Regions from separate parts of the Variovorax sp. LARHSF232 genome, predicted to be linked through region 1. Evidence: predicted binding sites of a transcription regulator. Region 1 holds the regulator's gene; the other holds the start of a gene.
What was found. The regulator sigma-54, encoded in region 1, starts transcription at its own class of promoters, with help from an activator protein. The targets are predictions, from matches to a motif close to TGGCANGNAANCTGCTTT.
Positions count from the first base shown of each region.

Region 1 (3,410 bases):
AGAAGAAGGACCCGCGCTTCCTGGCACCGTTGCAAAAGGCCATCGGATTCATCCTGGCCGCCCAGTTCGGGCCGGAGTTCGGCATTGCCGGCGGTGGCTGGCCGCAGCGCTTCCCGCATTTCGCCGGCTCGATCACGTCGATGCCGCTGCCCAACCCGCAGCAGCTGCCGGCGGGCGCGCGCGCCGGCATGGAAGACGGCGACTACACCCTGCACGTCACCTTCAACGACGACGTGATGGGCGAGAACATCAAGTTCCTCACCATGTGCATCGTCGCCCTGGGCGAGACGCGGCTGGTGGAGCCGATCACGCGCGCCATGGACTGCATGCGCCTGATGCAGAACCCCGGGCCGCAGGCCGGCTGGAGCCTGCAGCACTTGTCGCGCATCACGGGCGGGCGCAATGCCGGCGAGCCGGCCGGCGCGCGCAGCTACGAGCCGCGCTCGCTGGCCACGCACACGACGCAGACCAACATCCAGCAGCTGTTCAACTACTTCACCCTGACCGGTGATCGCAAGTACCTGCAGCGCATTCCCGAAGCCATCGCCTGGCTCAAGACGGTGCCGCTGCCGGCCAACGCGGTGCAGCTCAATCCGCTGCTGGCCGGCCGCACGCATCCCACCTTCGTGGAGCTGGGCAGCAACGAGCCGCTGTACGTGCATCGCTACGGCTCCAACATCCACAACGGCGCCTACTTCTACGACAAGGACATCACCAACACCGTGAGCCACTACTCGGCCGGCCGCGCCATCAACATCGCCAGCCTGGAGTCGAGGTACAACACGCTGGCGTCGATGAGCGACGCGGCGGTGGCGGAACTGGTGGCGCGCTCGCCGCTGCGCAGCACGCAGCCGCGCGAGCTGCCCAAGTACTTCTCGATCCGCGAGGTCGACTTCCCGGACCTGTTCCTGGGCGCCAAGATGACGACGCCGGTGGTGCCGCAATCGGAGGTCGACACCCTGATCGACGAGCTGGGCACCAAGCACTACTGGACCGCGCCCGTGCCCGAAATCGTGAATCCCTTCCGCGGCCCCGGACCGTCCACGCCCTACACCGGCACCGCCTACCGCAGCAAGCATGTCGGCGATGTCTACGACACCTCGCCCTACCCGGCCGACAACCCGCCCGAGATCGAGCCGTATGTGAAGCGGGAGAAGCCGCAGTTCATCGTCACGTCGGACTTCATTCGCCGCATGGGCCGGCTGATCTCGTTCATCGCGCCGGCGGCCTGACACCGCCCGGGCACGCCGGTCAAAGTGCCTTGCGCAAATTGGCCGGCGCGATGCGCAGCGCCTCGCGGTACTTGGCGACCGTGCGGCGCGCGCATTCGATACCCTGCTCCTTGAGCATGTCCGACAGTTGGCTGTCGGACAGCGGCTTCTTCAGGTCTTCCGAGCCGACGAACTGCTTGATCAGCGCGCGCACCGCGGTGCTGGAGGCATTGCCACCGGTCTCGGTGCCCAGCGCCGAGCCGAAAAAGTACTTGAGCTCCACCGTGCCGAAGGGCGTGGCCATGTACTTTGCGGTGGTCACGCGGCTGATGGTGGATTCGTGCAGGCCCAGCTCGTCGGCGATCTCGCGCAGCACCAGCGGGCGCATGGCCAGTTCGCCGTGCACGAAAAAGCTCTTCTGGCGCTCGACGATGGCATTGGACACGCGAAGGATGGTGTCGAAGCGCTGCTGGATGTTCTTGATGAACCAGCGCGCCTCCTGCAGCCGCTGGCTCAGCGCCTGGCTGCCCTCGCCCTTGTGGGCCTTGAGCGCACCGGCGTAGATGTCGTGCACGCGCAGGCGCGGCATCACGTCAGGGTTGAGCTGCACCCGGAACTTGACGTTGGTGCCGCTGCCCAGGCGGGTAACGATCACGTCGGGCACCACCACGTTGCGCTCCACGTTGACAAAACGCCGGCCCGGCTTAGGCTCCAGCCGCGCGATGAGCTGCATGGCGGCGCGTACCTTGTCTTCGCTCGAGCGCGTGAGCGTGGCCAGGCGCTTGAAGTCGCGCCGCGCCAGCAGGGTGAGCGGTTGCTTGCAGACGGCCAGGGCGGTCTTGCGCACCTCGGCATGCGGCTCGTCCTCGTGCTCGCTGGCCAGGCCGCGCAGCTGGATCGCCAGGCATTCGCCCAGGTCGCGCGCGCCGACGCCCGCCGGCTCCAGGCTCTGCAGCAGGCCCAGCGCCATCTGGAAGCGGTGCACCAGGTCGTCGAACTGGTCGTTGTCGTCGCCGGCCAGGCCCGAGGCCAGGGCGGGCAGCGAGTCTTCCAGGTAGCCGTCCTCGTTGAGCGACTCGATCAGGAAGCGCAGTGCGGCGCGGTCAACTTCGGACAGCCGCAGGCTCAGCGCCTGCCGGTGCAAAAAGTCTTGCAGCGATTCCTGGCTGCGCGCCAGCTCGGTGGCGTCGGCGGCCTCGTCGTTGCCCAGGTTGTTGTTGCGCGCCGGGGCGTCGCTGCCCCATTCGCTGTCGTCCGGCGCCATGTCGACGCTGCCGTCGCCTTCCCAGTCGGGCTCGGCATCGGCGATGTCGGCGGGCGCGTCGGCGGCCGTGACTTCGGCGTCTTGCGCCGCAATGGTGCTGACGCCGTCCTGGCCGTTCATCAGCGCCAGGCCCGCCGCCTCCTCGTCGCGCACGTCGCGCGCGGCCGTCGCATCCTCGGCCGCGAGGCCGAATTCCTCGCGCGGCGCTTCCTCGGCGCTGCGCTCGAGAAAGGGGTTCTCGTCGAGCATCTGCTCGACTTCCTGCGACAGCTCGAGCGTGGACAACTGCAGCAGCCGTATCGACTGCTGCAATTGCGGAGTGAGCGCGAGATGCTGCGATACGCGCAGCGACAGGCCTTGCTTCATGGACGTGTTCGCGCAGCCTTCTTACATGCGGAAGTGTTCGCCGAGGTACACCCTGCGCACGTCGGCGTTTTCGACGATTTCCGTGGGCGTTCCCTGTGCCAGCACATGCCCGTCGCTGATGATGTAGGCGTGGTCGCAGATGCCCAGCGTCTCGCGCACGTTGTGGTCGGTGATGAGCACGCCGATGCCGCGCTCCTTCAGGAAACTGATGATGCGCTGGATCTCGATCACGGCGATCGGGTCGATGCCGGCGAAGGGCTCGTCCAGCAGGATGAAGCGCGGCTGCGTGGCCAGTGCGCGGGCGATCTCCACGCGCCGCCGCTCGCCGCCCGACAAGGCCAGCGCGGGTGAGTCGCGCAGGTGGTCGACGCGCAGGTCGGTCAAGAGCTCTTCCAGCCGCTCTTCCATGCGCGCCTTGGACAGCGGCTGCAGCACGCCGCGCTCGTCCGGCTCGCGCTGCAGCTCGAGCACGGCGCGCACGTTGTCGGCCACGTTGAGCTTGCGAAAGATCGAGGCCTCTTGCGGCAGGTAGCTCAGGCCCATGCGCGCGCGGCGGTGGATCGGCATGT
Region 1 covers NZ_JBIXJS010000002.1:641,002-644,411, reverse strand. Annotated here, with positions in the region: gene ACIPRI_RS08350 (pectate lyase) at 1-1,232, shown strand, start outside; gene ACIPRI_RS08345 (RNA polymerase factor sigma-54) at 1,252-2,841, opposite strand; gene lptB (LPS export ABC transporter ATP-binding protein) at 2,863-3,410, opposite strand, start outside.

Region 2 (3,410 bases), 590 kb from region 1:
CCGATTCAGGGCGCGCTTTGCAGCTGCCGCGATTCGATGTAGCGGCGCCAGCCGCCCAGATGCGTGATGTCGGTGGCGCCCTGCGCGGCCAGCGCCTCGCAGACGAAGCCCTGCACGCTGCTGCCGTCGGCCAGCTGCAGGCTGCCGATGCCCAGCGGCGCCGGGATCAGCGCGACGAAGCTGCCGTAGTGCGCCAGCGGCATCTCCCACACCTCCACCGCGATGGCAGCGCCCTCTGCCGGCGGCACGCGCACCAGGCCCGGCTTGGGCGGCAGGGTGGCGGGCAAGGCGTAGAGGCGGTATTGCGCGGCGGTTTGCGTTTTTTCCACCAACACGGCGCCGCGCTCTGCAAGCTGCCAGTTCAGCGGCATGCCCGACAGGTGCGCGCCCACCACCGCGACCTTCACCGTCGCCGGCCTGTCGAGCCCCGGCAGTTCGATCGCCGGCGGCAGCGGCTCGCCGGTGGCGCCCTGCGCGAGGCCTGTGGCATGGTGATAGCGCTGGCCAAGCTCGGCCAGCTGCAGGTCGCTGCCGCAAGGCCCGACCAGCGTGATGCCGAAGGGCAGGCCATCGGGACGCAGGCTGCTGGGCACCGAGAGGGCCGCGTAGCCCAGCAGGTTGACGAAGTTCGTATAAGTGCCCAGGTTGCGGTTGAGCGTCACCGGGTCGGCCTGCATCGCGTCGATGCGGTAGTGCGTGGGCGCGGTGGGCAGCAGCAGCACGTCGATGGATCGCCACATTGGCGCTGCCTGCTGCGCCAATGCCTGCAGCTGTGTCTGCGCGTCGGCAAGGTCGGCGGCGCTGTAGCTGCGCCCCTTCGCCAGGATGCCGCGCACCGGCTCCATCACCTGGTCCTCATGCGCATCGAAGAACTCGCGCACCGCGGCGTAGCGCTCGGCCACCAGCGCGCTGTCGTAGAGCAGCTCGGCGGCCTGGGCCAGTGGCGTGTAGTCGATCTGCACCGCTGCGCCGCCCAGCGCCTGCAGGCGCGCGACGGCCTCGTCGAAAGCTGCCGCGGCGGCCAGATCGCCAAAGAACTGCAGCTGCGACGGCACGCCGAAGCGAAAGCGCGGCGCCAGTGGCTCGCACTTCAGAACCAGCGCACGCGCATACGGATCCTGCGCATCGAAATCGATGGCCGCCGTCAGCACGCGCACAGCCAACTGCACGCTGCGCGCAAAGATGGACACGCAATCCACGCTCTGCGCCGCCGGCACCACGCCGCGCGCGCTCAAGAGGCCCTTGGAGGGCTTGAGTCCCACGATGTTGTTGAGGCCGGCCGGCACGCGCCCCGAGCCCGCCGTGTCCGTGCCCAGGGCAAAGTCGACCTGGCCGGTGGCCACCACATACGCCGAGCCGGAGCTGGAGCCGCCCGACACGTAACGCGCATCGAAGCTGTTGGGCACCGCCCCATAAGGCGAGCGCGTGCCGTTCAGCCCACAGGCGAATTGATCCAGATTGGTCTTGCCCAGCACGGCCGCACCGGCGTCGAGCAGCCGCTGCACCACATGCGCGTGCGCCGTCGCGGTGCGGGCAAAGGCCGGGCAGGCGGCGGTGGTGGGTGCGCCGGCCACGTCGATGTTGTCCTTGACGGCGAACAGCAGGCCCGCCAGCGCGCCCGCGCCAGCGCCCTGCAGCGGCGCGCCAAAGCGCGTGATCCAGGCGGCGTCGGCCGAAGCCCCGGCGGCCGCCTCGTCCTGTGGGTTCGCCCCGTGCACCATGATCAAGCATCCTGTCTTGTGTACAAGATGCAACGCAAGCAATGTGCCAGCGCGCTTGGTCTAATCGCGCAGCTTTGACACCGATGAATCGAGGAAGGCCCAGCCGATGAACACTGCAAACACCACCGCCCCTGTCGCCATCGTCACCGCCGCCGGCCGCGGCATGGGCGCGGCCATCGCGCGCGAGCTGCATGCGCGCGGCTACCGCTTGGCGCTGATGTCGCCGTCGGGCAGCGCCGAGGCGCTGGCCAAGGAGCTGGGCGGCTTCGGCCTCAGCGGCTCGGTGGCGAAAGAGGAAGACCTGCGGCGCCTGGTGGAAGGCGCGGCAAAGGCATATGGCCGTGTCGACGCGGTGGTCAACCACACCGGCCATCCGCCCAAGGGCGACCTGCTCGACATCGGTGACGACGGCTGGATCCAGGGCAACGACATGATGGTGCTGTCGGTGGTGCGCATGGCCCGGCTGGTGACGCCGCTGATGCTGGCCCAGGGCCAGGGCGCCTTCGTCAACATCACGACCTTTGCCGCTTTCGAGCCCTCGCCGAAGTTTCCGGTCTCCTGTGCCTACCGCGCCGCCGTGGGCGCCTTCACCAAGCTGTATGCGGACCGCTATGCCGCCCACAACATCCGCATGAATGCGCTGCTGCCGGGCTACATCGACAGCCTGGACCACAAGCCGGAGACGGCCCAGGGCATTCCGATGGGGCGGCTGGGAACGGTGTCCGAAATCGCCAAGACGACGGCCTTCCTGCTGTCAGGCGATGCGGGCTACATCACCGGCCAGAACATCCGCGTGGACGGCGGGATCACGCGGCACGTCTAGGCCCGTCGCAGGCGCTACTGGGGTTCGACGCTCATGCTGCGCTGCGGGTCGTTGGTGATGACAACAAGAAGGATTGCAGCGCGACGACGGCAGCCTCGCGGACTGGGATGGCCAGACCCACGGCGAGATTCAGGTGCGCGGCCCCTGTACCACCGGCTCGTACTCGGGTATCGGTTCGCCGCCGGACAAGTTCACAGCCGGGCCATGCGCTGGCGGCTCTGAGAAAATGGAGCGCATGTCCAAACTCACTGCGGCGCGCGAAGCCGAAATCTCCGGTCGGCTGCTCAAGCACTGGCACGAAGCGGTGCCGAACGACCGAATGGCGCACCTGGTCAAGGATACGGCCCGCAGCTTCCTGCGTTCGCTGCAGGCGAGGCTGGCTCCACACGGCGTCTCGCTCGGCCACTGGACCTTCCTGCGAATCCTCTGGGAGGGCGACGGGCTCACGCAGCGCGAGCTCAGCCATGAGGCTGGCGTCATGGAGCCGACCACGCTGATCGCGTTGCGCGCCATGGAAGCATTGGGCTACATCAAGCGGGAGCGGATGGAGGGCAACCGGAAGAACCTGTATGTCTACCTGACCCCGGCCGGCAGGGCCCTCCGGAAGAAGCTGGTGCCGCTGGCCGAGGAGGTCAACGCGCTGGCAATGCGCGGCCTGGACGAGGCGGCCGCCGCCACCACGCGCCGCAGCCTGCTCGTGATGCTGGACAACCTCGCCGGCGACGGCTTGCTTTCCGACGCGCAGACCGAAAACGGCGTGCTGTAGCTCGGCCGGTCAGGCACGTGGGCGGCGCCAGGCCTCAGCGTCGGGCGGGCAAGTCGACGTCGCGTCCATCGCGCGCCGACTGCAGCAGCGCCAGGCACAC
Region 2 covers NZ_JBIXJS010000002.1:53,749-57,158, forward strand. Annotated here, with positions in the region: gene atzF (allophanate hydrolase) at 6-1,721, opposite strand; gene ACIPRI_RS05690 (SDR family oxidoreductase) at 1,828-2,544, shown strand; gene ACIPRI_RS05695 (MarR family winged helix-turn-helix transcriptional regulator) at 2,780-3,310, shown strand; gene ACIPRI_RS05700 (Gfo/Idh/MocA family protein) at 3,345-3,410, opposite strand, start outside.
Region 2: atzF (allophanate hydrolase) is a predicted target of sigma-54. The motif match lies at 1,753-1,770, and genes of this name have one in related genera.